One region of the Streptomyces sp. HUAS MG56 genome, then DNA from elsewhere that is predicted to be linked to it. Evidence: riboswitches for the same ligand, from Rfam matches in the RefSeq annotation. Region 1 holds a riboswitch; the other holds the start of a gene.
The links. A riboswitch is a leader RNA that binds a small molecule or an ion and turns the genes downstream of it on or off. The one in region 1 is predicted to bind ZMP and ZTP.
Positions count from the first base shown of each region.

Region 2: another riboswitch for ZMP and ZTP. It lies ahead of AC4OXY_RS30010 (glycine hydroxymethyltransferase); the one in region 1 lies ahead of AC4OXY_RS00285 (bifunctional 5,10-methylenetetrahydrofolate dehydrogenase/5,10-methenyltetrahydrofolate cyclohydrolase).

Region 1 covers NZ_CM178722.1:48,445-62,936, reverse strand. The annotation lists gene AC4OXY_RS00355 (hypothetical protein) at 146-622, opposite strand; gene AC4OXY_RS00350 (metallophosphoesterase family protein) at 1,045-1,917, shown strand; gene AC4OXY_RS00345 (hypothetical protein) at 2,003-2,428, shown strand; gene AC4OXY_RS00340 (aminoglycoside phosphotransferase family protein) at 2,839-3,666, shown strand; gene AC4OXY_RS00335 (DUF6192 family protein) at 3,567-3,884, shown strand; gene AC4OXY_RS00330 (alpha/beta fold hydrolase) at 3,931-4,785, shown strand; gene AC4OXY_RS00325 (DUF3759 domain-containing protein) at 5,179-5,484, opposite strand; gene AC4OXY_RS00320 (hypothetical protein) at 5,561-6,085, opposite strand; gene tpg (telomere-protecting terminal protein Tpg) at 6,171-6,752, shown strand; gene AC4OXY_RS00310 (hypothetical protein) at 6,854-7,531, shown strand; partial or broken gene AC4OXY_RS00305 (transposase) at 7,521-8,248, shown strand; gene AC4OXY_RS00300 (saccharopine dehydrogenase family protein) at 8,272-9,354, opposite strand; gene AC4OXY_RS00295 (AraC family transcriptional regulator) at 9,480-10,472, shown strand; gene AC4OXY_RS00290 (peptidoglycan-binding domain-containing protein) at 10,782-11,216, opposite strand; ZMP/ZTP riboswitch at 11,763-11,848, shown strand; partial or broken gene AC4OXY_RS00285 (bifunctional 5,10-methylenetetrahydrofolate dehydrogenase/5,10-methenyltetrahydrofolate cyclohydrolase) at 11,870-12,735, shown strand; partial or broken gene AC4OXY_RS00280 (SDR family NAD(P)-dependent oxidoreductase) at 13,089-13,340, opposite strand; partial or broken gene AC4OXY_RS00275 (transposase family protein) at 13,399-14,357, shown strand; gene AC4OXY_RS00270 (helix-turn-helix domain-containing protein) at 14,424-14,492, opposite strand, start outside.
Region 2 covers NZ_CM178722.1:6,329,054-6,343,545, reverse strand. The annotation lists gene AC4OXY_RS30030 (FAD-binding oxidoreductase) at 1-883, shown strand, start outside; gene dprE2 (decaprenylphospho-beta-D-erythro-pentofuranosid-2-ulose 2-reductase) at 899-1,636, shown strand; gene AC4OXY_RS30020 (2'-5' RNA ligase family protein) at 1,617-2,204, opposite strand; gene trpS (tryptophan--tRNA ligase) at 2,343-3,368, opposite strand; gene AC4OXY_RS30010 (glycine hydroxymethyltransferase) at 3,426-4,877, opposite strand; ZMP/ZTP riboswitch at 4,911-5,016, opposite strand; gene rocD (ornithine--oxo-acid transaminase) at 5,119-6,327, shown strand; gene AC4OXY_RS30000 (glutathionylspermidine synthase family protein) at 6,324-7,508, opposite strand; gene AC4OXY_RS29995 (hypothetical protein) at 7,516-7,851, opposite strand; gene AC4OXY_RS29990 (DMT family transporter) at 7,980-8,810, shown strand; gene pdxR (MocR-like pyridoxine biosynthesis transcription factor PdxR) at 8,824-10,230, opposite strand; gene AC4OXY_RS29980 (carboxymuconolactone decarboxylase family protein) at 10,278-10,814, shown strand; gene AC4OXY_RS29975 (isocitrate lyase/PEP mutase family protein) at 10,811-11,554, shown strand; gene AC4OXY_RS29970 (ABC transporter substrate-binding protein) at 11,561-12,514, opposite strand; gene AC4OXY_RS29965 (ABC transporter permease) at 12,516-14,471, opposite strand; gene AC4OXY_RS29960 (quaternary amine ABC transporter ATP-binding protein) at 14,471-14,492, opposite strand, start outside.

The sequences.
Region 1 (14,492 bases):
TGCTGCTCGGCCGGTCACGCAGTGGGCCGCCGACGCGTCCTGACCTGCTGTCGTCACGCTGCGGGTCCCGGGAGACCAACCACACAATCCCCCGGGGCCCGGCCCATATGGAGCGCGCTGTTCAACGACGGCGCGAGGGGCGGCGTTACGCCGCTGCCGGCAGCGGTTCCTCCAGCGCGTCCGCGACCTTGCAAGCGATCTGTGCGATGTGCGGGGGCAGGTAGCCGTCGAGGGAGTCGACGTCGCCGCACAGCCGCGCGCGCAGCCCATGCAGGCACGCCTCGGTGAGGAGCTTTTGCGGGTCGTCCTCGCGAATCAGTGCGTTCTCGGCATGGCGCTTGCCCCACGCATACCGCAGTCCGTCGGCGTCGTCGGCGGGAGGCGGATCGCCCAACAGTCCGGCCAGTTCGTGGTGGTCGGATTTCCGTGGCCCGGCAGCCCGGTCTTGCTGCTGGCGGACTTGGAGGTAGGACGCGAGCGTGTCCATGGGCGTCTCGATGCGCTGGCAGTACGCGGCGATCAGCAGAGCGGCCATGTTCAGGGTGTCGGCCGCGTCCGTGGTCCGGTACAGCGTCATCCGCTTCCAGTTGCGCGCCTGGTCGGGCTCGGTGCACCGCAGCACCTCCTGACAGTTCAGGACCGCCTCGGAGACCAGCTCGTGAATCGCCGAATCGCCCGCCGCAGCGGCTCGGGCATCGGGGTGGATTCCATGGCCCGCACGCTAGAGGGCCCAAATCCCCGGGCACCGAAAGCCGGAACCCTCGCTCACCCGGGCGGCCTACGGCCTCACCTGATCGCCGACGCCGCCAACCTCGTGGGTGAACTGGAGAGGGCCAAGACGTCCGCGGCAACCCGCCATTCTCCCGGAGCAGTGCACAGACGGCGTTCCTGCTGCCGTACCCGGGATGCCTTGGCGAGCTGGGAGGGTGCCCGGCAGACAGGAGTTCTCGATGGGTGCGGATCCTCTGAGGTGATGGTGGGGATCACGCTTTGAGGCTGAAGGAGGGCCTGGCCCGACGCGGTGGCGGAGGCTAGGTTCGGACGATGCGGATCTTGCATCTCTCTGACACTCATCTCGACGCGGCAGGCATCCCAGATGCCGACGGGGCCGACGGCACGGCGGCACTGCGTCTTCTGCTGGACGAACTCCAGTACCTGGACGACCTCGACGCGGTGGTCATCACCGGTGACGTTGCCGATGACGGTTCCCGCGAGGCGTACACGCGGGCCGGCGAGCTCGTGTCCGCCTACGCCGGACGCCGCGGGGCGGCGGCCTTTTACACAACGGGGAACCACGACGACCGCCGCGCGTTCCGTGAGGTGCTCGGCAGTGGCCACAGGCAGCCCGAGGCTGCGTACGAGGGGGCGGCAGGTGAGCGGGCTGCGGTAAGCACCGTAGGCGGTTGGCGGTTGATCACGTTGGACACGCTCGTTCCGGGCAAGGGCTACGGCCGCCTGGACAGCGGTCAGCTCGAGTGGCTACGCGGACTGCTGGCCGAGCCTGCCCCGTCGGGCACCGTGCTGGCTTTCCATCATCCGCCGGTCGCCCTGGATGTCGAGGTCCAGCAGGCGCTGGGACTTGAGAACTCCGCGGAGTTGGCCGAGACGATCCGCGGGACAGATGTCCAGCTCATTTTGTGCGGGCACTTCCACCTGCAGATTCTGGCGCGTCTGGAGCAGGCGACGGTCTGGGTCACCCCGGGGGTTGTCAGCCGCATCGACCTGACCGCCCAGCCGGGTACCGAGCGGGCAGTCCACGGCCCTTCGGCTTCTCTGGTCAGTCTGGGGACACCCTACGGACCGCTGATCCATACGCTTCACGCCCGGGATCCGCGCATGGGTGAGACGGTTTACGAGGCCGACGAGGCGGAGATGCGCGACGTCATCAGGAGGCTCGGTCCTGCGCAGCGGGCCTGAACCTGCGGGCTGAGCTGGGAAGAAGCCAGTTGTTGTGTGGTGGGGCCGTGGTCCTCCTGCCGTTGTGGAGTGGAGGTGGGGCACCATGGCGTCGTTGACGGAAGAGCTCCGGGCGCGGGAGGCTGCGGCTCGCCGCCGTGTGGAGGAACTCCAGGCTGAGGCTGTGGAGTTGGCCATCCGGCTGGACAAGGCGCGGGAGGATCTGTCGCGACTGGAGATCACGCGGGAGACCGTCACGCAGGTGCTGGCGGACCTGTCAGCCGCGGAGGCCGAACCGCACGTTGCGCCGGGGGTTGTTCCGGAAGCCAGCGAGGGGTCGGTGCCTCACGGCGTCGGGGTGATGATGGTGCCGCCGTGGCGGGAGGGCCAGGTCGTGGCGGTGCTGCCGGATGTCTACCGGGAGTCGAGATCGTCGCTGACGAGCCGGGACCGGTGCAGGCCAAGCAGATCGTGCCACGGATCGGTCTGCCGACAACGACCGGGAAGATCGAGGAGACCCGGGGCAAGCTGAAGCGTCTAGTGGAGTGCGGCTGGCTGGACGAGGACGCGCCGGGACAGTTCACTCTCGCCCGACGTGGGCCGGGGCGAGACCACCTCTCGAAGGGGGACTGTAGGGGTTGTGCAGCGCTGATGACCGGCACGGGGCACGCGAAGAGGGCCGGTGAGCTGTGCGAGGGCGCCGACAGATGTCGCGGCCATGAAGAGGGTCCGCAGAAGCGGTTGCCTCGGAAGCAACGGAGGGGGCCCGGCCGTTGGCCGTTGTCGCAGAAGGCGATGCCGATTTTCACGATAGAGCAGGGGTGATGGTCGTCGTGGCCTTTCCTGCTTTGGTTGCCAAGCGCGCCGGGCCGGCGCCGTAAAGTTCTCGCTGTGACGGTTCACCGAATGCCTGCCGCGGAGGTGTCAGTCTCTGTCGACTTGGTGCGACGTCTGCTCGGCGAACAGCACCCCGACCTGGCGGACTTGCCGATCGAGGTACTGGCCAACGGCTGGGACAACCTTGTGTGTCGGCTCGGTGAGGAGTTCCTCGTCCGGTTGCCTCGGCGCGCTCTGGCCGCCGAGCTCGTCGCGCACGAACAGCTGTGGTTGCCGGAGTTGGCCGACCGCCTGCCGTTGCCTGTGCCGGCGCCGGTGCGTGTCGGGCAGCCGACGGATCAGTACCCGTGGTCCTGGAGCGTCGTTCCCTTCTTCCCGGGCCGGATCGCGGCGCGATCAGAGCCCGACGACCCGTGGTCGGCCGCAACGACGCTCGGCGGTTTCCTGGACGCGCTGCACGCACCAGCCCCTCCGGAGGCGCCCGTCAGCCCAGTTCGAGGAATTCCCCTGGCCGGACGCGCCAAGGGCGTCCTGACCGGGCTGGCACAGGTCGACCCGGACGACCGCGCCACCGCACTGCAGATCTGGGAAACGGCCGCCGCGGCACCCGCTTGGAACGGGCCGCCGGTGTGGCTGCACGGAGACCTGCACCCGGCCAACATCCTGGTCGACCACGGCCGAATCAGCGCTGTGATCGACTTCGGCGACATCACCTCCGGCGATCCCGCCACCGACCTGTCCGTGGCCTGGATGCTGTTCACCGCGCAGCAGCGTGCTGCCCTTCGACAGGCGTACGGCCGCGCGGACCACGCGACCTGGGAGCGGGCCCGCGGATGGGCGCTCGCCCTGTCCCTGGTCTTCCTGTCGCACTCGGCGGACAACCCAGTGATGCGCGGCATCGGCGAGCGCGCATTCCATGCGGTGCTGGAGTAACGGACGGCCCTTCAGGATCTACCCAGTTCACCGTGCATCGCATTCTCGCATCGGTTGTTGATCCGGCTGAGCGGTGGGCGGCGATCGAGGACGCCCCGCTCAACCTGCGCACCGGAGCGAGGACACCTGAACTGGTCAGCATCACTCTCATGACCAAGAGGCTGACCCGGAAGAAGCCCTCGCCCAGTTGGGCAAGGAAGCCGAAGGCGACCGGCTGAGCCGACGAAGCGTCATGCTCGGCGAGGGCGCTGGAAGACTGGCGGCATGTTCACCGAGGAACTCATCGCCGTGTCACAGCAACCGTGCGTCGAACTGTTCGTCGCCCGGACGACAGGACCTTCGCACCGCACCGTGCTCGTGATCCACGGCGGTCCCGATTGGGACCACACCTATCTTCGAGAACCTCTGAGCAAGCTTGCCGGAACACACCGCCTCGTCATGCCCGATCTGCGGGGATGCGGAGGCTCCACCCGCGGTCTGTCCGACGACCAGTACACCCCGGACACAGCCGTCAACGACCTGATCGTCCTCATGGACACCATCGGGGTCGACCAAGCCGACGTCCTCGGCTTCTCCTATGGCGGACTCCTGGGCCAGCGACTCGCCCTCGCAGCACCCCACCGGGTACGTAGCCTCATCCTCGCCTCCACCACGGTCAAGGCTGTCCCCGCCGACGCCTTCGATGACTGGCCAGATGCGGTGGACCGCCGCACAGCACAAGCCCGCGTCTGGTCAAACCCACACCTGGTCGGACCGGAACTGACCCGCGCGGCAGCCGTCGCAGCCGCACCGGCGAACCTCTGGTGCCACGAGATTCTCCCCGCCTACCTACGCCGCTTGGAGTCCGTCCGCTTCTCAGCGGAGTGGCTGAGGCCCTTGCGCGCCGGCATCCTGCCCCAAGCAGTCCTCGAACACGCCGTGCCCCGTCTCACAGCCCTTGCGATCCCCACGCTCTTCCTGCACGGCCGATACGACATGACCTTCCCTGCCCTCTTCGTCCAGCAGGCCGCCGACATGATCCCCTCCGCCAGCGCCAAGATCCTGGAGGCAGCTGGGCACATGGCTCATATCGATCAACCGGACACTTGGCTGGCCGCTGTGTCCCAATTCCTTGATTGAGCACGGCACCGCTCTCAACCCGCGCTCCCTGTCCGGAAGTTCAAAGACACTCACTCAACGGCACGGGAGCCCTGTGCGTTGCGCATCCCACTCTCACGCCGGCTCAGTCTCCCGATTGGCAGCCGCTCCGGGAGTGTCTAATCATCGGAACGGTTGGCATGCCGACGGGCGCGCCCGGGGCCGGGCCGGCGCACAGTGACTTCGCAGGTGACGGTGAGCGGCAAACGCTCGGGACGGCTTTCGGTGGCCGGACTGATCGCCCTGAGACCCGAGATGGCCAGTCACCTGGTCGACGGTCCAGCCTCCGTCGGCCGAGAGAGCAGAAGGAGCCGAAGGAGGCGGGTGCCGGCGCGTGACCGCCGGCACCCGGTGGCGCACAGGACGCCGCCGCGGTCAGGCGGTGGCGAACTCGGGGGCGATACGCGCCGCTGCGGCCGCCGCGTGACGCTTGACCTCCTCCTCGTCCAGGTGGTCCAGGCCGAAGTCGACCACGAGCCGGTCGGCCTGCTGGCGGGCCAGCGCCCCCAGAGTATGGGCCAGGCTCTGGGTGTCGGTCGGCTGTCCGGACTTCTTCAGCTTCTGGGCGGCCTCCCAGGCGGCCGCGTGACCGGCCTGCTCCTCGGTGACGAGACGGTCCAGGCTGGAGCTGCCGTAGATGACAGTGTGCGCGTCCTTGTACTGCTTGATGCTCTGGGACACGGATTCTCTGGACCGGCAGCTCATGCGGACGACGGCCCCAACTGATCGACAGCACCTGACCGTTGCCCGGACCGCGTCAGGTGGCCGACCCGAACGGCTCGCCGCGCAGCAGGTCAGGGCGGACATCGGCCAGGGCGAATGCCCGATAGAGGCCGGCCACGAGTCCGTCGTCGATTTGGTAGCGCCGGGCTCGTTCGTCTCGCTGGAGGAGAGGGCCGCAGCTGTCCGGTCCGACGCGGCGCTGGACCGCTTTGATGCTGGTCAGCGTGCCGCCGATCGTCGACGGCAGGATTGGCGTCGACGGATGGTCGGCGAAGTACCGCTGGACGTCGTCGTAGGAGGCAGTGCCGCCCAGCTCGGTGACCCGGCGCAGCGCCGCCCGAGCTCCGGGCACCAGCGAGGCGATCACGCGGAACAGCAGCTGGTCCGTCCAGCCGCCGGTGAGGGCGTCGTCGGCGAGGTCCTGCGGGCCGGGGCGGGGTTTCGCGTCCGGGGCGTCGCGCCAGGCATCGGGGACAGCCGGTCGCAGCCCGTACGCGGCCTGGACGGCGGCTATCGCCTGCTCGTAGGTGTCCGTCTCGGTGTCCATCGTCAGCCGCATCCGCGGTCCTCCTGTGATCGGTGCCCCATGATCCCCGTCGCTCGGAGTCCTCTGTCCGCAGGGGACCCGGCCGACCCTGCCCGGTATGGATGATCAGCACACCATGCAGCAGCAGGCCCGGCTCCGGGACAAGATCCTCGACAGCCTCGGGCGGGCGGAACGCGCCCTGTTCACCCGTCTCGCGCCGAAATCCCCGCGCGCCCAGATGAAATTCCTTCGCACGCGCGCCAAGGGCTCCACGCAGGCAGTAGCCGAGCGTCTGGGCGTCTCCCGTAGCACCGTGGAGCGCTACCTCTCGGGCGCCTCCAGGAGGCCGCAGAAACGTCTCCAGGCGGCTCTGGTGGAGGAGACCGAAGCACAGTGGCAACCACAGGTCAGGGCGCAGGCGAGGCAGCGCGCGGCCACCACCGGTGGGCTCGTCATCTCCTGCCGGGCGTACTTCGGGTTCGGCCCGGAAGGGACCTCGGACGCGGGCCGGATGCGGGACATCAGCGCGGCTGTCTCACCCGCGCATGCCGACCGGATCCTAGCCGCGCAGGAGGGCGGGGCGACGGATGACGATCTGCACGAGTTGGTAGCGGACGCCTATTTCCGCCGAGACGGCGGCGGGCGCGCGGGCGTGCACGTGGAATTCAAGGACGTGGAGTGGCTGAATATCAAGTTTTAGGGCGCGGAATTCAGGATTGCTATAAACCTGTCCTGCGCCCACAGCGCGCCACATGCTGCGGGCCCGGTATCCGTTCCTCCCGCGACGATTGGGAGGCTCGTGTGAGCACCCGTGCACCCTGGTCCCGCCAGCGCCCTCGCGTCCCGGTCTCCCGCGCCGCCGCCGACCGTGAGCCGGTCGACCAGGCGGAGATCGGCCGCCACTCGGTCCGGCGGCGAACCCGCGGTATGACGCACCCGGAGGCGGCGGCCGCCCTCGAGGACCTGGCCGACGATGACCGCGGCACGGCAGAGGCCGCGGAATGGGCGCGCATCGTGCAGCTGCTCGCCACCGTCGGCGGCCCGTACGACCCCGACGCCGACGCCGTCGTCCAGGACGAGCTGGCGGCCGGCGCCGAACGCGAGCGGGAGAAGCAGCGGCAGAAGGAGAAGCGCCTCCAGGAGGAGGAAGCCGAAGCCGCCCGCCACGCCGCCCTCGCCCCGGACGTCCTGCGTCACGCCCTGCTGGGCACGCTGGCCCGTACCGGCCTGCTGGACTCGCTCAGCGAGGACGAGCGGGCGGCCGTGGGCCGCCCGGCGCACGCCGCTACTACGACAAGCAACGAGCACGGGAATCCGGCTACAACGCTGCCCTGCGTAAGGTCGGCAACCGGCTCGTCGGCATTTTCCACGGCTGCCTCAAGTCCCGCACTCTCTACGACGAGGCGACCGCTTGGTCGCATCACGCGCACCTCCAGTCCGCTTGACCTCAAATGTCATGGGGTGTCTACTCAGCCCTGACGACGAGGACTTCGTCATCCAGACGGCCACCACCCGCCCCGCCAAGCTCGGCCAGCCCTTCACACGCTGGTCATTGCGTAAATTCGTCGACTACCTGCGGAAAGTGCAGGGCCGGGTGATCCGCATCGGCCGCGAAACCTTACGGCGCCTGCTCGCCCGCCGCGGTGTCACCTTCCAGCGCACCAGGAAATGGAAGGAATCCCCCGACCCGGACCGCGAGGCGAATCTGGACCGGATCGAGGAGGTCCTGGACCGCTTCCCACGGGCTGCTACTCCATCGGCGACGACCGGCTGTGGGGGTGTCAACCGCTGCAAGAAAGGTGCCGCGAACACGCTGGCCGCGCTGAAGTCGATCCGTGCCGCCCGGCTCGACGGTGCACCGATCTACGTCATCCTGGACAATCTGTCCGCCCACAAAGGCGCCGACATCCGCCGCTGGGCGAAGAAGCACAAGGTCGAGTTGTGCTTCACCCCGACTTACGCCTCGTGGGCGAACCCGATCGAAGCGCACTTCGGGCCGCTGAGGCAGTTCACCATCGCCAACTCCCACCACGCCAACCACACCGTGCAGACCCGGGCCCTGCATGCCTACATGCGCTGGCGCAACGCCAACGCCCGCGCCGCGACGTCCTGGCCGCCGAACGCAGGGAACGCGCCCGCATCCGCAGCGAGAAGGGCATCCGCTGGGGCGGACGCCCCCTCAAAGCCGTAGCCTGACGCAGCTCGGCGAGCCTGTGCGGTCATAGCGCCTGGCGGGCATCGACAGCGCCGCCCGTGGGATCGACGCTCCAATGCGAGCCGTGCTGGACGAGGAACTCCAGGAAGTCGGCGGGTGAGTAGGCCTGGGCCGGGGCAAGGACACCGGGCTTGGCGCCGTCGGCAACGAGCCGACGCGCGCTTTCGACCGCGATGACCGCGGTGGTCCCCTGCATGTCGATGCCTTGGACGATGCCGCAAGCGTGCCGCCCGTCCTCGCTGGTCGCCTCAACGACGATGATCCAGCGCGCAGTGCGGCGGCTGTCCGCGGGCGGTCCTTCGGGAACGCTGTCGATGAGCGCGGGGGTAATGTCGGCGAATGCGGCCGCCAGTTCCGCACGGACCACCCCCTCGACCCGGCGTGCCGCGACGTGGTGGGGAACCGTGACCACCGCCGGAAGAGGGAACTTCACCACCGGCATCGGGTCGGAGCGGTCCGGAAAAGTGAGTGCCGTACGCCGTGCGGCGATATCGGGATGCCAGCGGCCGTCTTCGTAGCCGAGGCCGCCGCCGGTGAACGTGTCGATGTTCTCCAGCGCCGACTGGAGAGTCCCGCGGGACGGCATTGCGCCAGTGCGGACCAGTTCCAGGCCGATGACGAGTTCGCGTACAGGACGGACACGTGCGGCAACGAGGTGAGCGAGCAAGTCGCTGGGCAGGCCATCGTCGTTGGCGCCCGGGACCACTGTCACCCCCGCCGCCTCGGCTGGCACGGCGAAGGCGCTGAAGACGCGATCGAGGTGGCGCTGTTCACCAGCAATGTCGACGTAATGGCATCCGGCGGCGATGGCGGCCTGCACGACCGCTTCGCGGGACAGAACGAATGGCCCCGCGCAATTGATGACCGCGGAGCAGTCCTGGAAGGCATGGACGAGTGCGGAGTGGTCCCCGGATTCGGCGCGCCGTATTGCGGCGCCGTCGACTGCGGTGAGTCCAGCTCGGGCGGCTGCCTCGCTGAGGCGTTCGACGTTCCGGCCGACCAGTACCGTCTCGATGTCCCGCCGGGCCAACTCGGCGACGACGAGCTTGCCGGTGTAACCACCGGCGCCGTATACCGCGATCCGCATGTCCGATGTCCTTTCCACGACCTCCGAAGGCAGCGTATGGCTCTTCGACGAGATGGTTAATTCGTCAGGGTCTCCTCTGTATACGTGATCGTCTCGGGTGCCGAGGATTCGAATACGCTGGCCGAATGGACCTGCTCAGTGACGTGATCGCCGCCATGCGCATGGGGCGGCCGCACTATGCGCGCACCGAGCGACGCGCGCCGTGGGCGGTACGCCACCGGCCCTTCGCCGGTGCCGGCTTCCACCTCGTCCTCGAGGGCAGGAGCTGGCTGATCCCTCCGGATGGCTCACCGATCGAACTCCAGGCCGGGGACGTTGCCTTCCTCCCCCACGGCAGTGCCCACTCTGTGGCCGGTGATCCCGCGGTGCTGGTGGCCGACCTCCCCTCCTCGCCGCTCGCCGATCCCCACCAAGGCGATCACCTCGACGGCGCCAGGGCTGGGTCCCGGACCGTGATGCTCTGCGGCGCCTACCTCATGGACCGCGCCCGGCCCCACCCACTACTAGGCGAGTTCCCGGAGCTCGTTCACCTGCCAGCCCGCCTCGGACAACACTCGTCACTGCGCGGAGCCACCGAACTCCTCGCGACCGAACTGGCGGAGCCCCGTCTCGGCAGTGACGCCCTGCTGCCCGCACTGCTCGACGCCCTGTTGCTGTACGTCATGCGGGCCTGGCTCGACGAGCGGCCCCGGCACGATGCAACCACCGGCTGGACCGCGGCCCTGCACGACCCGGCCATCCACGCCGCACTCCAGGGCATTCACCGCGCTCCGCACCGGCCATGGACGGTGGAAGAGCTGGGAGCACTGGCCGGGCTGTCCCGAGCGGCATTCGCACGGCGGTTCACCGCCCTGGTGGGTCAGCCACCGCTGTCGTACCTGACCTGGTGGCGTATGACCACCGCAGCCCGGCTCCTCCGCAACTACGATGCTCCGCTGAAGACCGTGGCCAACCGGGTCGGATACACATCCGAGTTCGCGTTCAGCACCGCCTTCAAGCGGGAGCACGGCCTGACCCCCGGCGCATACCGCCGCCAGTCGACATCCGCAGATCCTGACACCACGGACGCCGACCGTCGCGTCACCGGATCCGGCGAACGTATGCGGCCAGAGCAGTAAGAGAGAAGGAGGGCTCTTCAGCAGGGGCAGGATCGCGGTACGGACGCCCGTCTGCCCCCTGCTGAAGAGCCATGGTGGGCCGTGAGAGCGGAACGGGCCCGGCGGCACTCACCCAAGTCTGCCGCCCGCCCCTTGGAAGGCCCTGCGCATCACGCCTATGTGGAAGGGCAACGCATGAGAAGAAGGCTCCCACATTCACGGGGAGCCCTCTTCACTCAAGCGCGGTCATGCGGCACCCGGTCGTGGGTGCAGCGCGGCAACGGCCAAGACATCCTCCGACGCCAGCCCAGCCGGATGGGCCCTGCGTGGTCAGGGGTAGATGGGCCCGTAGGCGCCGGTGAGGTACTCCAGGCAGCTGTTGGTGTTGGGGCCCGCCTGGCCGTCGACGCCCTGCGAGCAGGGCGAGTCGTTCTGGAACTTCTTGACCCAGGACTCGGTCTGCGGCCCGAAGTTGCCGTCCACGGCCAGCGGGGTGCCGCCGTAGTACTCGTCGATGCCCTTCTGCAGCAGCTTCACGCAATAGTCGCCGTAGTCGCCGTAGGCCAGATTGTGGTTGGGGACCAACTGCTGGAACAGCAGGGCGTTGTTCTTGTAGTACACCGTGGTGCAGCTGGTGGAGGAGTACGCCGCGGAGACCTGCGCGGCAGTGGTCGCCGCGTCCGCAGTGGGCGCCACGGCGAGTCCGCCGCCGGCGAGGGCTACCGAGGCGAGTCCGAGGGCGAGCAGCTTGCCGATGACCTTCATGAGCGTGGGTTCCTTCTGTGCGTGGGTCGCTGAGGCACCGCACCGTCGACGGACGTGAGGATCCGGGCCGTCGGGGCGGCGCGGTTCCGATATTGGGGGCGGCGACCGTCGGCGCACCACACCCGGCCGCCGATTGACGAGATTGCGGGTCATCGAAGCTCTGACCTGCTCTTCTCTCGTCCCGGGTGACGGTGGGACGGGTCATGCCCAGGGAGCGCGAACCTCTCAGAAGCGTGCGCGCCGGGAGCAAGCCCGCGCACACCTCACCCGTGATCGGCTACACCACACAGCGGGACGCCGTCCCGAACTGGTCGGCGGCCCGCTCGATGGGCTGCTGCTCGACATCACCGGCTGGACAGCGGACGAGTGGCTTCGTGCACTTCCAGTAGCAGCGTTTGTTGGTGAGTTCAGGAGGCGCTGGGCGGGTGGGCGCATCAGGAACGTTGACGAGAATTGACGTCAGTCCGGAGGGGGATAGGCCGTGGCGAGTTGCTCCCCCAGCTGAGAACGCTGACCGGTGTGAGCGTGGTGCGTCTACTACAGTGCGGTGTGGGCCGTGACTGGCGCTGAGGTGGAGCACCACCGGGGAGCGGTCTGACGAGACGTCGTTGCCGTGCGCCTGGGCGAGTGGTCAGCAACGCCTGGAGGCAACGATGTCCGCGACTCAGACGGCCCAGCTCATGGGCGGCACCGGCCTCGCCACACGCATCATCGAAGAGGCTGCTGCCAAGGCGGCAGAGATCTCAGGCGTGCAGGGACCAGTCCCTGTCTGGCGACGGTGCTGGTGGGAGAGGACCCCGCGTCGGTCACGTATGTCCGCATGAAGCGGGCGCGGTGCGCGAAGGCGGGCATCCAGTCCCGGCACATCGCCCTGCCCGCCAGTACCACGACCGCCGAACTGATCGATACCCTCGCCGGGCTGTCCGGCGATCCGTACGTGCACGGCATCCTGCTCCAGCATCCTTGCGGCCCGCACATCGACGAGCGAGCGGCGTTCGAGGCCATCGCCCCGGAGAAGGACGTCGACGGGGTCACGATGCATTCGTTCGCCGCGATGAGCTTCGGGCTGCCGGGCTTTGTGTCCTGCACTCCGGGCGGCATCATGCGACTGCTGGAGGCGTACGACGTCGACCTCGTCGGCAAGCACGCCGTCGTGGTGGGTCGCAGCGCGATTCTTGGCAAGCCCGCCGGGATGCTCCTGCTCGCCGAGGACGCAACAGTCACGTACTGCCACTCCCGCACGGCGGACTTGTGGGAAATCGTCCGGGAAGCGGACGTCGTGGTAGCGGCCGTGGGACGGCCCCGGCTGATCCGGGGTGAGGACATCAAGCCGGGCGCGGTGGTGATCGACGCCGGATACAACCCGGGCAACGTCGGCGACGTGGACTTCGACACCGCCCGCACTCGCGCCCGCCTGATCACTCCGGTGCCCGGTGGCGTGGGGCCGATGACCATTGCGGTCCTGCTCGCGCAGACCGAGGACGCCGCCGCGAACCAGCTCGGAATCCAGCACCACTGACCTCCTGACCAGCAGCCCCTTGGGACCAAGCCAGAAAGGCCCCCGCTCAGAATGGAGACCTCGCATCGGACTGGCCGGCAGTTCGATCCGATAGCGAATCGCCGCCCGTGAGGGCGGTGAGCCGCCGAGGACGCGAGTCCGCAGTGTGTCGGCCAGCCTTGGCGGGTTCCTCGGCTCGCGCTCGGGTGCTGGCCAGGCGTTGAACTTGCACAGCCTGACCGCGACACCGGGAGAGCCGCGCGTACACCGCGCGGTCCCCTCGCGGCGGTGGGTGTGTGGTGTCGGCCGCGGATGCGGCCCTGGGTGAGGAGGTCTCGCATGGTGGGTCCGCCGGAGGTGGAGGTGAGGCCGCCGTCCAGGACGAGGCATTCTCCGGTGACCAGGCGGGCGGCGTCGCTTGAGAGGTAGACGGCGGCGCCGGCGATGTCCTCGGGCTCGCCCCAGCGGCCGGCCGGCACGGCCCGCATCAGGCCGTCGGAGATCTCTGGTGTGGTGGTGAAGCCGTCGGTCATCTCGGTGGTGATCCAGCCGGGGCAGATGCCGTTGCCCCGTACGCCGGCGGCGGCCCATTCGGCGGCCAGGGTTGCCCGTGCCGAAAACCTCATCCGTCCTGGTGGGAGGCGGTGTGGCGGCGTGCCGGGAACTGCGGGAACATGACCGACCGTGCTGCTGCGACTGACGTATCTCGCTGTGACGAACGCGTTCGCGATGCTGCGCCTGCTGCCTGTGAGCGACCACGGCAAGGACATCGAGATCCTCGCCCTGCGCCATCAGCTCATGGTGCTGGAACGCCGACTCGGCAGGGAGAGGGCACGGTTCGCCCCGGGCGACCGGGCGTTCCTGGCCGCGCTGCTGCACCGTCTCCCGCGTGGCGTGCTGCGCCAGGTGGGCTGCTCGTGCACCCCGATACGGTGCTGCGGTGGCACCGCGACCTGCTCGCGCGTCGGCACGCGGCCCGTTCCCGGCCGGGCCGCCCGGGCCGGCCCCGCACCGTGCGCTCCGTCCGTGTCCTGGTGCTGCGTCCGGCCCGGAAGAATCCCGGTTGGGGCTACCGGAGAGTGCATGGCGAACTGCTCGTCCTGGGCGTGCGGGTGGCTGCTTCCACGGTATGGCAGATCCTGAAGGGGGCCGGGATCGATCCCGCGTCCGAACGGAGTTCCAGCACGTGGGCAGGTTTCCTGCGTTCCCAGGCCGACGCCCTTGTGGCGTGCGGCTTCTTCGAGATGGTCACCCTGACCGGGGCGCGGCTGTACGTGTTCGCGGTGATCGAGCACGCGACCCGCCGGATCCGGGTCCTGGGTGCCACCGCGCACCCGACCGCCTCCTGGGTGGTACAGGTCGTGAGGAATCTCGTCATGGACCTTGAGGAGTCGGGCTGCCGGGCACGGTTGCTGATCCGGGACCGGGACGGCAGGTTCCCCGAGTTGTTCGACAGCGTCCTGGAAGACGCGGGGATCGAGGTCGTACTCAGCGGCATCCGTATGCCGCGCATGAACTCGATCATGGAACGCTGGGTACTGACCTGCCGACCGATCACCGACCCGGACGCCGTCGCCCACCTCGACGTACGACGACGCGACCGCCTCGGCGGAATCCTCCACGAGTACGAACATGCCGTGTGACCTTCGCGGACGAGTTTTCCGGCAAGAGCAATGTCACCGAGTTGCGGCCCTGGCCGGATGAGCGTTTCAGAGTGTCGGCAGGCCGAGCGCGATCATGGTGGACGACAGTCCGTGCCAGGTGCGTACGTCCCAGTC
Region 2 (14,492 bases), 6.3 Mb from region 1:
CCCGGACAGCGAGCTGTTCGAGGCGACGGCCGGCGGGCTCGGCCTGACCGGGGTGATCCTGACGGCCACGATCCGGCTGCTGCCGGTGGAGACGGCGTACCTGACCGTCGGCACCGAGCGCGCCACCGGCCTCGACGACCTGCTGGCCCGCCTGGCGGCCACCGGCACCGGCCGCTCGCACCGCTACGCGGCCGCGCACATCGACCTGACGGCCCGGGGCGCGGCCACCGGACGGGCGGTCCTCACCCGCGCCGGCCACACCCCGCGCGAGGCCCTGCACGTCGCGGCTGCGCGCGCACGGCGGCACCCGCTCGCCCCGCGCGCCCTCCAACTCCTGCCGCCCGTCGGCCCGTTGGCCTCCCTCGTGCCCGCCGGGATCCGGTATCTCACGGCGCCCCGCGCGCACCCCGGCCGGCTCCGGCACCTGTCCGCGTTCGGCCACCCGCTGGACACCGTCTCGCTCGGCGGCCGCTGCTACGGCCGTCTCGGCCGTGTGCGCTACCAGTTCGCCGTCGGCCACGGCCAGGAGGAGACCCTGCACCGCATCGTGCGGCGGGTCGCCGACCGCCGCTGTCCGTCGGCCCGCGCCGTCCTCCAGCGCCTCGGGGCGGGCGGTCCCGGCTGGCTGTCCTGTGCCGTGCCCGGCTGGTGGCTGGCCCTGGACCTGCCGGTCGCGCTGCCCGGCCTCGCCGCCTTCCTCGACGGACTCGACGAGGAGGTGGCCGCGGCCGGCGGCCGGGTCGGGCTCGCGCGGGACTCCCGGCTCCGCCCCGACCTGCTCACCGCCATGTATCCGCGCGCCGCCGACTTCCGCGCCCTGCGCGCCCGGCTGGACCCGCGCGGCGTCTTCACCTCCGACCTCTCCCGCCGCCTCGCCCTCTGACTCCTAGGAGCTGACGTGAAGGACGCCTTCGGTCTCCCCCAGTCCCTGCTCGTCCTCGGCGGCACGTCGGAGATCGCGCTGGCCACCGCGCGCCGGCTGATCGCCCGCCGCACCCGCACGGTGTGGCTGGCCGGGCGCCCCTCGCCCGCCCTGGAGGAGGCCGCCGAGAGCCTGCGCGGGCTCGGCGCCGACGTGCGTACGGCCGACTTCGACGCCCTCGACCCCGGCTCCCACGAGACCGCGCTCGGCAAGGTCTTCGCCGAGGGCGACATCGACCTGGTGCTGCTGGCCTTCGGCATCCTCGGCGACCAGGCCGAGGACGAGCGCGCACCGGCACGGGCCGTGCGGGTCGCCCAGACCAACTACACCGGGGCGGTCTCGGCCGGCCTGGTCGCCGCGGGCGCCCTCCAGGCGCAGGGCCACGGCTCGCTGGTCGTGCTGTCCTCCGTCGCCGGTGAGCGGGCCCGCCGCGCGGACTTCATCTACGGCTCCAGCAAGGCCGGCCTCGACGCCTTCGCCCAGGGCCTCGGCGACGCCCTGCACGGCACCGGCGTGCACGTCATGGTCGTACGCCCCGGGTCCGTCCACCGGCCTGAGACGCCGTTCGCCACCACCCCGGAGGCCATCGCCACGGCGATCGAGCTGGGCCTGCGCCGCCGCGCGGAGACCGTGTGGGTACCGGGCGTGCTCAGGGTGGTGATGGCCGCGCTGCGGCACACACCGAGGGCGCTGTTCAGGAGACTCCCGGTCTAGCGCACCGTTCCACCTCGGCGCCGCTCGCCTGGGGCGGGACCACGGAGCCCCCGAACGTGTACTCCCGCAGCTTGCGCCAGACGCCGTCGAGGCCCTGTTCGTAGAGGGCGAAGCCGGTGCACGGCCAGTCGGCCTCGAAGCCGGACAGCTCCGCGAAGGCGCGGTCCATGGCGGCCTCGCAGATGCCGTGCGCGACGGTGACGTGCGGGTGGTACGGGAACTGGAGCTCGCGCGGCACAGGCCCGGAGGCGTCCCGCACCCGCTGCTGGAGCCGGGCGCACTCATCGGCGCCCCGGACGACCCGGACGTAGACGACGGGCGAGAGCGGGCGGAAGGTGTCCGTGCCCGACAGCTTCATCGGGAAGGGGCGGCCGGCCGCGGCGACCTCGGTGAGGTGCGCCTCGACGGCCGGCAGGTCCGCCGCGTCGACCTCGGTCGGCGGCAGCAGCGTGACATGCGTCGGGATGCTGTGAGCCGCGGCGTCGCCGAAGCCCGCGCGCCGCTCCTGGAGCAGGCTGCCGTGAGGCTCCGGGACCGCGATCGACACGCCGATCGTTACGGTCCCCACGTCGTCTCCTGTCGTCCGCGCCCTGTGTTCTTACCGCGTTCTTCCCCGCCCGTGGCTATTGACTGTACGGCCACGGGTGTCCTGTGGGCAGGCGCGAGGGAAGTGATGTGCAGCGCTCTGTCCGGTGCGGCAGCCGGCTCAGTGCTTCGCCGGCAGGAATCCCACGCGGTCGTACGCCTGCGCGAGCGTCTCCGCGGCGACGGCGCGCGCCTTCTCCGCGCCCTTGGCCAGGATCGAGTCGAGCGTCTCGGAGTCGTCCAGGTACTGCTGGGTGCGCTCCTTGAACGGCGTCACGAACTCGACCATCACCTCGGCGAGGTCGGTCTTCAGGGCGCCGTACATCTTGCCCTCGTACTCCCGCTCCAGCTCGGCGATCGTGCGGCCGGTGAGCGTGGAGTAGATGGTGAGCAGGTTCGACACGCCCGGCTTGTGCTCCACGTCGTAGCGGATCACGGTGTCGGTGTCGGTGACGGCGCTCTTGACCTTCTTGGCGGTCGTCTTCGGCTCGTCGAGGAGGTTGATGAGGCCCTTCGGCGTGGACGCCGACTTGCTCATCTTGATCGTCGGTTCCTGGAGGTCGTAGATCTTCGCCGTCTCCTTGAGGATGTACGGCGACGGGATCACGAAGGTCTCGCCGAAGCGGCCGTTGAAGCGCTCGGCCAGGTCCCGGGTCAGCTCGATGTGCTGGCGCTGGTCCTCGCCGACCGGCACCTCGTTCGCCTGGTACAGCAGGATGTCGGCGACCTGGAGGACCGGGTACGTGAACAGGCCGACGCTCGCCCGGTCCGCGCCCTGCTTGGCGGACTTGTCCTTGAACTGGGTCATGCGGCTGGCCTCGCCGAAGCCGGTGAGGCAGTTCATGACCCAGGCGAGCTGGGCGTGCTCGGGGACATGGCTCTGCACGAAGAGGGTGCAGCGGTCCGGGTCCAGGCCGGCGGCGAGCAGCTGGGCGGCGGCGAGCCGGGTGTTGGCACGCAGCTCTGCCGGGTCCTGCGGGACCGTGATCGCGTGCAGGTCGACGACCATGTAGAAGGCGTCGTGCGACTCCTGGAGCGCCACCCACTGGCGGACGGCGCCGAGGTAGTTGCCGAGGTGGAACGAGCCGGCGGTGGGCTGGATACCGGAGAGCACGCGGGGTCGGTCAGCAGAGGCCATGTTCATCATTCTCTCAGGTGTGGACAGTGGCGACGGCACCGATCCGACCCCGCGCGCGGCAGCGGGTCAGCCCAGGTCGACCTCGGGGTACAGCGGGAAGCCCGCCACCAGGTCGGTCGCCCGCTGGGCGATCTCCTCGGCCACCTTCGCGTCCAGGACGTGGGAGGCCTTGCTCGGGGTGCCGGACTTCGTGGTGCCCGGTTCCGTCGTCGCAAGGACGCGGTCGATCAGGCCCGCGACCTCGTCCATCTCCGCCGTGCCGAGGCCGCGGGTGGTGAGCGCCGGGGTGCCGATGCGGATGCCGGAGGTGTACCAGGCGCCGTTCGGGTCGGCCGGGATGGCGTTGCGGTTGGTGACGATGCCGGAGTCGAGGAGGGCCGACTCGGCCTGGCGGCCGGTGAGGCCGTACGACGTGGCCACGTCGATCAGGTTGAGGTGGTTGTCCGTGCCGCCGGTCACGAGCGTGGCGCCGCGGCGCGTCAGGCCCTCGGCCAGCGCGCGGGAGTTGTCGACGATGCGCCGGGCGTAGTCCTGGAAGGCGGGCTGCCGGGCCTCGGCCAGGGCGACGGCCTTCGCGGCCATGACGTGCGGGAGCGGGCCGCCGAGGACCATGGGGCAGCCGCGGTCGACCTGGTCCTTGAGGGAGTCGTCGCACAGGACCATGCCGCCGCGCGGGCCGCGCAGCGACTTGTGGGTGGTCGTGGTGACGATCTGGGCGTGCGGGACCGGGTCGAAGTCGCCGGTCAGGACCTTGCCGGCGACCAGACCGGCGAAGTGCGCCATGTCGACCATCAGCGTCGCGCCGACCTCGTCGGCGATCTCGCGCATGATCCGGAAGTTCACCAGCCGGGGGTACGCCGAGTAGCCCGCGACGATGATCAGCGGCTTGAACTCGCGGGCCTGGGCGCGCAGCGCCTCGTAGTCGATCAGGCCGGTCGCCGGGTCGGTGCCGTAGGAGCGCTGGTCGAACATCTTGCCGGAGATGTTCGGGCGGAAGCCGTGGGTGAGGTGGCCGCCCGCGTCCAGGGACATGCCGAGCATGCGCTGGTTGCCGAAGGCCTGGCGCAGCTCGGCCCAGTCGGCCTCGGTGAGGTCGTTGACCTGGCGGGCGCCCGCCTTCTCCAGGAAGGGGACCTCGACGCGGTCGGCGAGGACGGCCCAGAAGGCGACGAGGTTGGCGTCGATGCCGGAGTGCGGCTGGACGTAGGCGTGCCGGGCGCCGAACAGCGCCTTGGCGTGCTCGGCGGCGAGGGACTCCACCGTGTCGACGTTGCGGCAGCCGGCGTAGAAGCGGCGGCCGATCGTGCCCTCGGCGTACTTGTCGCTGAACCAGTTGCCCATCGCCAGCAGCGTGGCCGGGGAGGCGTAGTTCTCGGAGGCGATCAGCTTGAGCATCTCGCGCTGGTCGTGCACCTCCTGGCCGATGGCGTCGGCGACGCGCGGCTCGACGGCGCGGATCACGTCGAGGGCGGCGCGGAAGGCGGTGGACTCGGTGGAAAGGGGCTGCTGCTCAGGCATCGGGGACCTCCGGACGGTGTGCGTACAGCGTTCACGTTCGGCCCAGGCGCACGGCACTGTTTTCCCGCGGGATCGCTGTCCCGCAGGGCCGCTCCCTGATGGTCGGTCCCATCCCAGCGCGCCAGTCACGGCCCGTTGATCAGCCTACCGGGCGGGCCGCGCACGACAGGCCGCGCGTCCACCATGCGAGCGAGGATGGGGTGAGGGCATCGAAGGGGGCACCGCCGCACCGGGAGCGATCATGACCACCGCCGAAGATCTCATCGCCGCCGCCGACGCGCACTGCGCGCCCACGTACGATCCGCTGCCCGTCGTCGTGGCCACGGCCGAGGGGGCGTGGCTGACGGACGTGGCGGGCCGCCGGTACCTGGACATGCTGGCCGGGTACTCCGCGCTGAACTTCGGGCACGGCAACCGGCGGCTGATCGAGGCGGCGACGGCGCAGCTGGGGCGGGTCACACTGACGTCGCGCGCCTTTCTGCACGACCGGTTCGCCGCCTTCTGCACCGAGCTGGCCCAGCTGTGCGGGATGGAGATGGTGCTGCCCGTGAACACCGGCGCGGAGGCGGTGGAGAGCGCGGTCAAGACGGCCCGCAAGTGGGGGTACAAGGTCAAGGGCGTGCCCGCGGAGATGGCGAAGATCGTGGTCGCGGGCGGCAACTTCCACGGGCGTACGACGACCGTGATCAGCTTCTCGACCGACCCGGAGGCCCGGGCGGACTTCGGGCCGTACACGCCGGGCTTCCAGATCGTGCCGTACGGCGATCTGACCGCGATGCGGGCGGCGCTGACGGAGAACACCGTCGCGGTGCTGCTGGAGCCGATCCAGGGCGAGTCCGGGGTGATCGTGCCGCCGGCCGGCTATCTGGCGGCGGTGCGGGAGCTGGCCCGGGAGCGGAACGTGCTGTTCGTGGCCGACGAGATCCAGTCGGGGCTCGGGCGGACCGGGCGGACCTTCGCGTGCGAGCACGAGGGGGTCGTGCCGGACATGTACGTGCTGGGCAAGGCGCTGGGCGGCGGGATCCTGCCGGTGTCGGCGGTGGTGTCGAGCGCGGAGGTGCTCGGGGTGTTCCGGCCGGGCGAGCACGGGTCGACGTTCGGCGGGAATCCGCTGGCGTGCGCGGTGGCGCTGGAGGTGATCGCAATGCTGCGCACCGGCGAGTTCCAGGCGCGGGCGGCCGAGCTGGGCGCGCGGATGCACCGGGCGCTGGCACAGCTGCCGGCCACCGGCGCGGTGACGGCGGTGCGGGGGCGCGGGCTGTGGGCCGGGGTGGACGTCGCCCCGCACGTCGGCAGCGGGCGGCAGGTCGCGGAGCGGCTGATGGAGCGCGGAGTGCTGGTGAAGGAGAGCCACGGCGCGACGATGCGCCTCTCGCCGCCACTGGTCGTCTCCGAGGCGGACCTGGACTGGGGGCTGGAGCAGGTGCGGGCGGTGCTCGAAGGGGCCTAGAGGATCACGTGCGGCACGAAGCGGGCGTACTCGTTCGTGATCAGGCCCGAGGACTCGCGGATGCCCAGGCCCGCCGGTTCGCCCTGGACGACCCAGGCGCCGAGGACGACGTGGTTGCCGTCGAAGGCGGGCAGCGGGGCGAGCTGCTGGTAGCAGCAGGGTTCGTCGCGCGAGGCCGGCGCGGTGCCCGGCCGGTGCACCGTGACGCCCGCGCCCTCGCGGCCGAGCAGGGGCTTGGCGACGTAGCCCGCGGTCGTGGCCAGCTCGCGCGGGCCGTCCAGGTAGGCGGGCAGGAGGTTCGGGTGGCCGGGGTACAGCTCCCAGAGGATCGCCAGCAGGGCCTTGTTGCTCAGGAGCATCTTCCAGGCGGGCTCGATCCACAGCGTCGAGCCCGTGCCGCCGCCGTTGTCGAGGGTGTCGAGGACGTGTCCGGCGAAGGCGTCCGTGGTCAGCCACTCCCACGGGTAGAGCTTGAAGATGCCGCGGATGAACCGGAGCCGGTTGTCGACGAAGCGGCCGGAGAGGGTGTCCCAGCCGATCTCCTCCATGGCCAGCCAGTCGGTGTCGAGCCCGGCCTGCTCGGCGGTCTCCTTCAGATAGGCGACCGTCATCAGGTCCTCGCCGAGTTCGTCGGCCGCGGAGTGCGCGAAGTGCAGCGGGGCGCCGGGCGGCAGCAACGCGGCCTGGGTCCGCCAGGCCTCGACCAGGCGATCGTGCAGGGAGTTCCACTGGTCGGCGCCGGGGAAGCGCTCCTCCATCCAGAACCACTGCGGGGAGGCCGCCTCGACCAGCGAGGTCGGGGTGTCGGCGTTGTACTCCAGGAGCTTCGCCGGGCCGGTGCCGTCGTGGCGCAGGTCGAACCGGCCGTACAGGGAGGGGAGTTCGGCCCGGCGCCGCCAGGACTCGGTGACCGCGGCGGCCACGCGCGGGTCGGTGATGCCGAGGTCGGCGAGGCGGTCCTGCGCCACGAGGTGCCCGGCGGCGGCGAGGCACATGGCGTGCAGTTCGGCGACGGTCTCCTCCAGCGCCTCGACCTCGTCCAGGGTGAAGACGTACGCGGCGCTCTCGTCCCAGTACGGGCGCAGGGAGTCGTCGGGGTGGCGGGTGAGGGGGTAGATCAGCCCCTGTTCCTCGACCGTCCGCTGCCAGCCGGGGCGGGGGGTGAGGGTACGGCGCTCCATACGGGCCTCAGCCGCCGGAGCTGTGGTGGCCGCCGCCGAAGCCGCCGCGGTGGACCCCGCCGTGGCTGCTGCCGGAGCTCTTGCGGGGCCTGGTGAAGGAGCCGCCGTCCGCCCAGGAGCCCTTCTTCGTGCCGCCGTAGTACCAGCCGCCGTCGACCGACGCCTTGGTGGACGTGCAGTTCTTGTCGGAGACGATCCTGTAGCCCCGGGCGAAGTCGTAGCTGCCGCGGTCCACGCAGCGCTTGTCCGGCTCGGACGAGCAGGCGGTCAGGGCGGCGGCCAGCAGGCCCATGCCGCCGAGGACGACCGTGCCGGAGCGCAGCCGGCGGCGCGTGTTCTCCATGGTGGAGTCTCCCCCGTATCGGACTTTGGTTCGTAGGACGTTCGGATCAGCCTAGAGATCGGTGAGAACCGCCGTTCAGGCGGCCTGCGGCTTTACCACTCGCCTAGAGTCCCTTTGTGTTGTTTGGAATGGTGTGCGCCCTGGGCGCGGCGGTCTGCTTCGGTACCGCGACGGTGTTGCAGGCGGTGGCCGCGCGGACGGCCGGTACGGGCGAGGGCGGTGAGGCCGCGCTGCTGCTGCGCGCGCTCAGACAGTGGCGGTACCTCGCCGGGCTGTCGCTGGACGGGCTCGGCTTCCTGTTCCAGATCGTGGCGCTGCGGTCCCTGCCGATCTACGCCGTCAGCGCCGCCCTGGCGTCGAGCCTGGCGGTGACCGCCGTGGTGGCGGCGCGCCTGCTGCGGGTACGGCTGAACGGCACGGAGTGGGGCGCGGTGGCCGTGGTGTGCGCCGGGCTCGCGATGCTGGCGCTGGCGTCCGGGCCGGAGGGCAGACAGGACGGATCGGACACCCTGCGGTACGTGATGCTCGCGGTGGCCGTCGGCATGCTGCTGCTCGCGCTCGCGGGCGGGCGGCTGACCGGGAAGGGCCGGTCGCTGGTCCTCGGGCTGGGAGCCGGGTTCGGGTTCGGGGTGGTGGAGGTGTCGGTGCGCCTGATCGACTCGCTCCGGCCCGCGCAACTGCTCACCAACCCGGCGACGTACGCGCTGGTCATCGGCAGTGGCGCCGCGTTCATGCTGCTGACCTCCGCCCTGACCCGGGGTGCGGTGACCACGGCCACGGCCGGCCTGGTGATCGGCGAGACGCTCGGACCGGCGGCGGTGGGCGTCGTCTGGCTGGGCGACCGCACCCGGGAGGGGCTGACCTGGCTGGCGGTCCTGGGCTTCCTGGTGGCGGTGGCGGGCGCGATGGCGCTGGCGCGCTTCGGAGAGGCACCGGGGGCCGAGGAGTCCGTCGCCTGAAAGCCGCCTGTGGTCAGGGCAGCACCCGGCACAGGGCCTCCAGTGCGCCCGCCCACGCGCTGTCCGGCGGGGTCGCGTACCCCACCACCAGCGCGTCCAGCGGCTCGGCGGCCGCCTCCGGGTGACGGTGGAAGGACAGGCCCTGGAGGGCCAGGCCCTGCCAGGCGGCGGCCTGGACCACCGACTCCTCCAGGCCCGGCGGCAGGCGCAGGAGGGCGTGCAGGCCGGCGGCGATGCCCGTGACCGTGACCTCGGGGGCGCGGGCGGCGACCGCTTCGGCCAGGGCGTCGCGGCGGCGCCGGTAGCGCTGGCGGGCGGAGCGGACCTGGCGGTCGTACGCGCCGGAGGTGATGAACTCGGCGAGGGTGAGCTGCTCCAGCACCCCCACGGTGTCGTGCGTGCCCTTGGCCTCGATCGCCTCCTGGGCCAGAGCGGGCGGCAGTGCCATCCAGCCCAGCCGCAGGCCGGGGGCGAGGGACTTGCTGGCGGTGCCGAAGTAGATCACGTGGTCGGGGTCCAGGCCCTGGAGGGCGCCGACGGGCTGGCGGTCGTAGCGGAACTCGCCGTCGTAGTCGTCCTCCAGGATCAGCCCGCCGGTGCGCCGTGCCCGGTCCACGACGGCGGCCCGCCGGTCGGGGTGCAGCGGCAGGCCCATCGGGAACTGGTGGGCGGGGGTGAGCAGGACCGCGCCGGCGTCGCCCGGCACCCGGGGGTCCGTGCCGAGTTCGTCGTACGGGAGCGGGGGTGTCGCGAGGCCCGCCTGCCGGAGCAGACGCCGGTACGCGTCCAGGCCGTACGACTCCACCGCCACCGCGCGCACCCCGCGCGCGGCGAGCACGGGGCCGATGATCCGCAGGGCGTGGGCGAAGCCCGAGGTGACGATGAGGGTCTCGGGGTCGGTGCGGACGCCGCGGACGCGGGCGAGGTAGCCGGCGAGGGCGGTGCGCAGTTCGGGGCGGCCGCGCGGGTCGCCGTAGCCGAGGGCGTCGTGCGGGGCGGTGGCCAGGGCGCGGCGGGCGGCTTTCAGCCACGCGGCGCGCGGGAAGGCGGCCAGGTCGGGGGTGCCGGGCAGGAGGCTGTACGTGGGGCGCGCCGGTGCCGTGCGCCGTGGGGCCGCCGCACCGCTGCGCGCCGGGTCCGCCGGGGTGACGGCGGCCCTTTCGGCCACGCGGGTGCCGGAGCCCTGGCGGGCGGTGAGCCAGCCCTCGGCGACCAGGTCGGCGTAGGCCTCGGCGACGGTGTTGCGGGCGATGCCGAGGTCGGTGGCGAGGGTGCGGGAGGACGGCAGCCGGGTGCCGGGGGCGAGGCGGCCGGTGCGGACGGCGTCGCGCAGGGCGTCGGTCAGGCCCCGGCGCAGCCCGCCCGCGCCGGTCGGTTCGAGGTGGAGGTCGACGCCGAGAGTGGCCCAAGGTTTCGCCATGGAAATGGACCATACCCCTGGGCTGCCTCGCTCGTAGGGTCGACGGCATGAGCACTGACATCAGCACCGAGAAGCAGGCCGAGTACGTCGCCGAGCACACGCCCCGGATGCAGTTCGCCGAGCACGCGCCCGAGGTCTACAAGGCGATGGTCCGGCTGGACGCCGCCGCCCGGCGGGGGCTGGACCCCACGCTGTACGAGTTGGTCAAGATCCGCGCCTCGCAGCTCAACCACTGCGCGTTCTGCCTCGACATGCACACCAAGGACGCGCTCGCGGCCGGTGAGCGCGTGGAGCGGATCGTGCAGCTCAGCGCGTGGGAGGAGTCGAAGCACTTCTACACGGAGAGGGAACTGGCGGCGATCGAGCTGACCGAGGCGATCACCGTCCTGACTGGGGGCACCTCCCGGACGGAGTCTGGGGGAGGCTTCGTGCCGGACGAGGTGTACGAGCGGGCCGCGAAGCAGTTCGAGGAGCCCGAGCTGGCCCAGCTGATCGCCGCGATCACGGTGATCAACGCCTGGAACCGGATCGGCGTGAGCACCCGGATGGTGCCCGGCCACTACCGGCCGGGGCAGCACGCGTGAGCCGTGGCGGCACGGTCGAGGAGTTCCGCGCGCTGCACCTGGGGCGCGCCCCGGGCGATCCGCTGGTCCTGCCCGGCCCGTGGGACGCGGCCAGCGCGCGGGTGTTCGCGGCGGCCGGGTTCCCGGCGCTGGCCACGCCGAGCGCGGGCGTGGCCGCGTCGCTCGGGTACGAGGACGGGGCGGTCCCGGCCGACGAGATGTTCGCGGCGGTCGCCCGGATCACCCGGGCCGTGGACGTGCCGGTGTCGGCGGACATCGAGGCCGGGTACGGGCTCGCGCCGCGGGAGATCGTGGAACGGCTGCTGGAGGCGGGCGCCGTCGGCTGCAACCTTGAGGACTCCGCCGGAGGTGTCCTGAAGGACCCGCACGAGCAGGCGGAGTTCCTCGCCGAGTTCCGCGCGGCCGCGGGCGACCGGCTGTTCCTCAACGCCCGCGTCGACACCTTCCTGCGCGGCGAGACGGATCCCGAACGGGCCATCGAGCGGGCCGCTTTGTACGTGGCGGCGGGCGCGGACTGCATCTTCCCTATCCGCGCCCCCGAGGACGTACTGCCGCTGCTGCGGTCCGGCATCCAGGGCCCGGTCAACGTCCACGGCCACCTGGACGCCACGGGCCCCTCGCTCGCCGAACTCGGCGAACTCGGGGCCACGCGCATCACGTTCGGACCGAAGCAGCAGCGCTGGGCGGCGCTGGCACTGCAGGGGATGACCGAACAGCTGAAGAAGCAGCTGAAGACGTAGGGCGGTTCAGGACAGCCACTTCTTCCACACGTCCGGGTGGCTGTCCACCCACTTCTTCGCGGCGTCCTGCGGGGACAGCTTCTGGTCGGCGATCATCAGGGAGACCTCGTTCTGGTCCTCGGTCGTCCACCGGAACTTCTTCAGGAAGGCCGCCGCCTTGCCGCCCGACCTGGCGAAGTCCGCGTTGAGGTACTTCTGCAGCGGGGTGTGCGGGTAGGCGCAGGCGACCTTCGCCGCGTCCGCGTCGCAGCCGTCCTTGTACGGCGGCAGCTTCACCTCCGTCATGGGGACCTTCTTGAACAGCCACTGGGGCGAGTACCAGTAGGTCAGGAAGGGCTTCTTCTCCTTGGCGAACTGTTTCATCTGGGTGATCTGCGCGGCCTCGGAACCGGCGAAGACCACCTGGTAGTCCAGGTTCAGATTGCCGACCAGGGCCTTGTCGTTGGTGACGTAGGACGGGGAGCCGTCCATCAGCTGGCCCTTGCCGCCGCTCTCCGGGGTGCGGAAGAGGCCGGCGTACTTGTTCAGGTTCTTCCAGTCCGTGATGTCGGGGTGCTGCTTCGCCAGGTAGGTCGGCACGAACCAGCCGATGTGGCCGGTCACGCCGAGGTCGCCGGCGCGGGCGATGGTCTTCTTGTCTTCGACGTACCGCTTCTCCTGGTCCGGGTGGCCCCAGTCCTCCAGGATCGCGTCGACGCGGCCCTGGCTGAGCGCGTCCCACGCGGGCACCTCGTCGACCTGGACGGTGTCGACGCGGTAGCCGAGCTTGTGCTCCAGGAGGTACTGGGCGACGGCCACGTTGGACTGCGCGCCCACCCAGGACTGCACGGACAGGGTCACGGACTTCGCGCCCTGCGCGTTGGCGAACGGCGAGGCCTGCTTGGTCATGTCGGCGGCGCCGCAGCCGGTGGCGAGCCCCAGCACGGCGAGGGCGGCCGGGACGGTCGTACGTACGCGCATGTCAGGCTCCCTTCCTCGCGCGGCGTTCGGTCGGCTGGGTCACCCGGTCCAGCATCAGGCCCAGGCAGACGATGGCGGCACCGGCCACCAGGCCGGTGGCGAGGTCGCCCTGGGCGAGGCCGAAGGCGACGTTGTAGCCGAGGGCGCCGCCGCCGACCAGACCGCCGATGATGACGACGGCGAGGACCAGGACCACGCCCTGGTTGACGGCGAGCAGCAACGAGCGCCGGGCGAGCGGGAGTTGGACCTGCCACAGCTGCTGGCGGCCGGTCGCGCCGAGCGAGCGCGCCGACTCCAGCGCGGCCGGGTCGACCTGGCGCAGGCCCTGCGCGGTGATCCGGACGACGGCGGGCAGGGCGTAGACGACGGCGGCCGCCACGGCCGGGGCGCGGCCGACGCCGAACAGCGCGACGACCGGGATCAGGTACACGAACTGCGGCATCGTCTGGAACACGTCCAGGACCGGGCGCAGGGCGCGCTCGACGCGGTCGCTGCGGGCGGCGGCGATGCCGGTCGCGAAGCCGAGGACCAGGGTGACGGCGACGGCGGCCAGCACCTGCGAGAGCGTGTCGAGGGCCGGGTCCCAGACACCGAGCACGCCGATCGCGGCCATCGCGAGGACGGCGGTCAGGGCGGTGGCCCAGGTGCCGATCAGCCAGGCCAGCGCTGCGACGATCAGCAGCACGGACCACCAGGGCAGCCACTGCAGACCGCCGCGGACCGGGTCCAGGACCCAGGTGGTGAAGTGGCCGGCCCAGTCGGCGGTGCCGCCGATGACCGGGACGCCGGAGTAGAGGTGGGCGGTCATCCAGTCGACGGCGCTGTTGACCGGCGCGGCGATGCCGAGGGTCCAGCCGGTGGGCCAGTTCAGGCCGTGCAGCAGACGGGCGGCGAGGGCGACGGCCGCGGTGACGGCGAGCGCGTACACCCAGCCGATGGTGCGGGGCGTCCCGGGCTGCGCCGTTCGCGCCGTACGGTCCTCGCCCGCGGCCGCGGTCACGCGGTCCAGGACGATCGCGAGCAGCACGATGGGGATGCCGGCCGCGAGGGCCTGGCCGACGTCGACGGAGGCGAGGGCCTGGTAGACGCGGTCGCCGAGGCCGCCGGCGCCGATGACCGAGGCGATGACGGCCATGGACAGCGCCATCATGATCGTCTGGTTGAGGCCGAGCAGCAGTTCCCCCCGGGCCAGCGGGATCCGGGCGGTCAGCAGCCGCTGGCGGCGGGTGGCGCCGAGGGACTCCACGGCCTCCAGGACCTCGGGGTCGGCGCCGCGCAGGCCGAGCGCGGTGAGGCGGGCCATCGGCGGGGCGGCGTAGACGACGGTGGCGAGGACGGCCGCGGGGACGCCGATGCCGAAGACCAGGACGACGGGGAGGAGGTAGGCGAAGGCCGGGAGCACCTGCATGGTGTCCAGGACCGGGCGCAGGGCGCGGTCGAGGCGGTCGGACAGGCCGGCGGCGAGCCCGAGCAGCACGCCCACGAGCACGGACGCGAGCACGGCCGCGACCATCAGCGCGAGGGTCTGCATGGTCGGCACCCACATGCCGAGCGCGCCGCACGCCAGGAACGCGGCGGCCGTGCCGGCGGCGAGCCGGACTCCGGCGACGCGCCAGGCGACCAGCGCGCCGAGGACCGTGACGCCGGTCCAGCCCAGGGCGAGCAGGGTGAGGTAGACGGCGCGCACGGAGAGGACGACGGCGTTGCTGATGTAGCCGAAGAAGTACAGGAACAGGGGGTGGCTGTCCCGGTTGTCGATGACCCAGTTACTGGCCGACGTCAGCGGCCCCGTCAGGCTGACGGTCAGCTCGTGCGGCCAGGCGCCGTTGCCCCAGCGGCCGAGGACGGGCAGCAGGACGGCGGTGAGGAGGGCGAGCAGCAGGAGCTTGCCCGCGGCCCGGCTCCTGAGGATCTTCGGTTTGGCGCCGCGGGCGGCCGCCACGGTGAGCGCTGCCATCAGACGGCCTCCGGGGTGCTG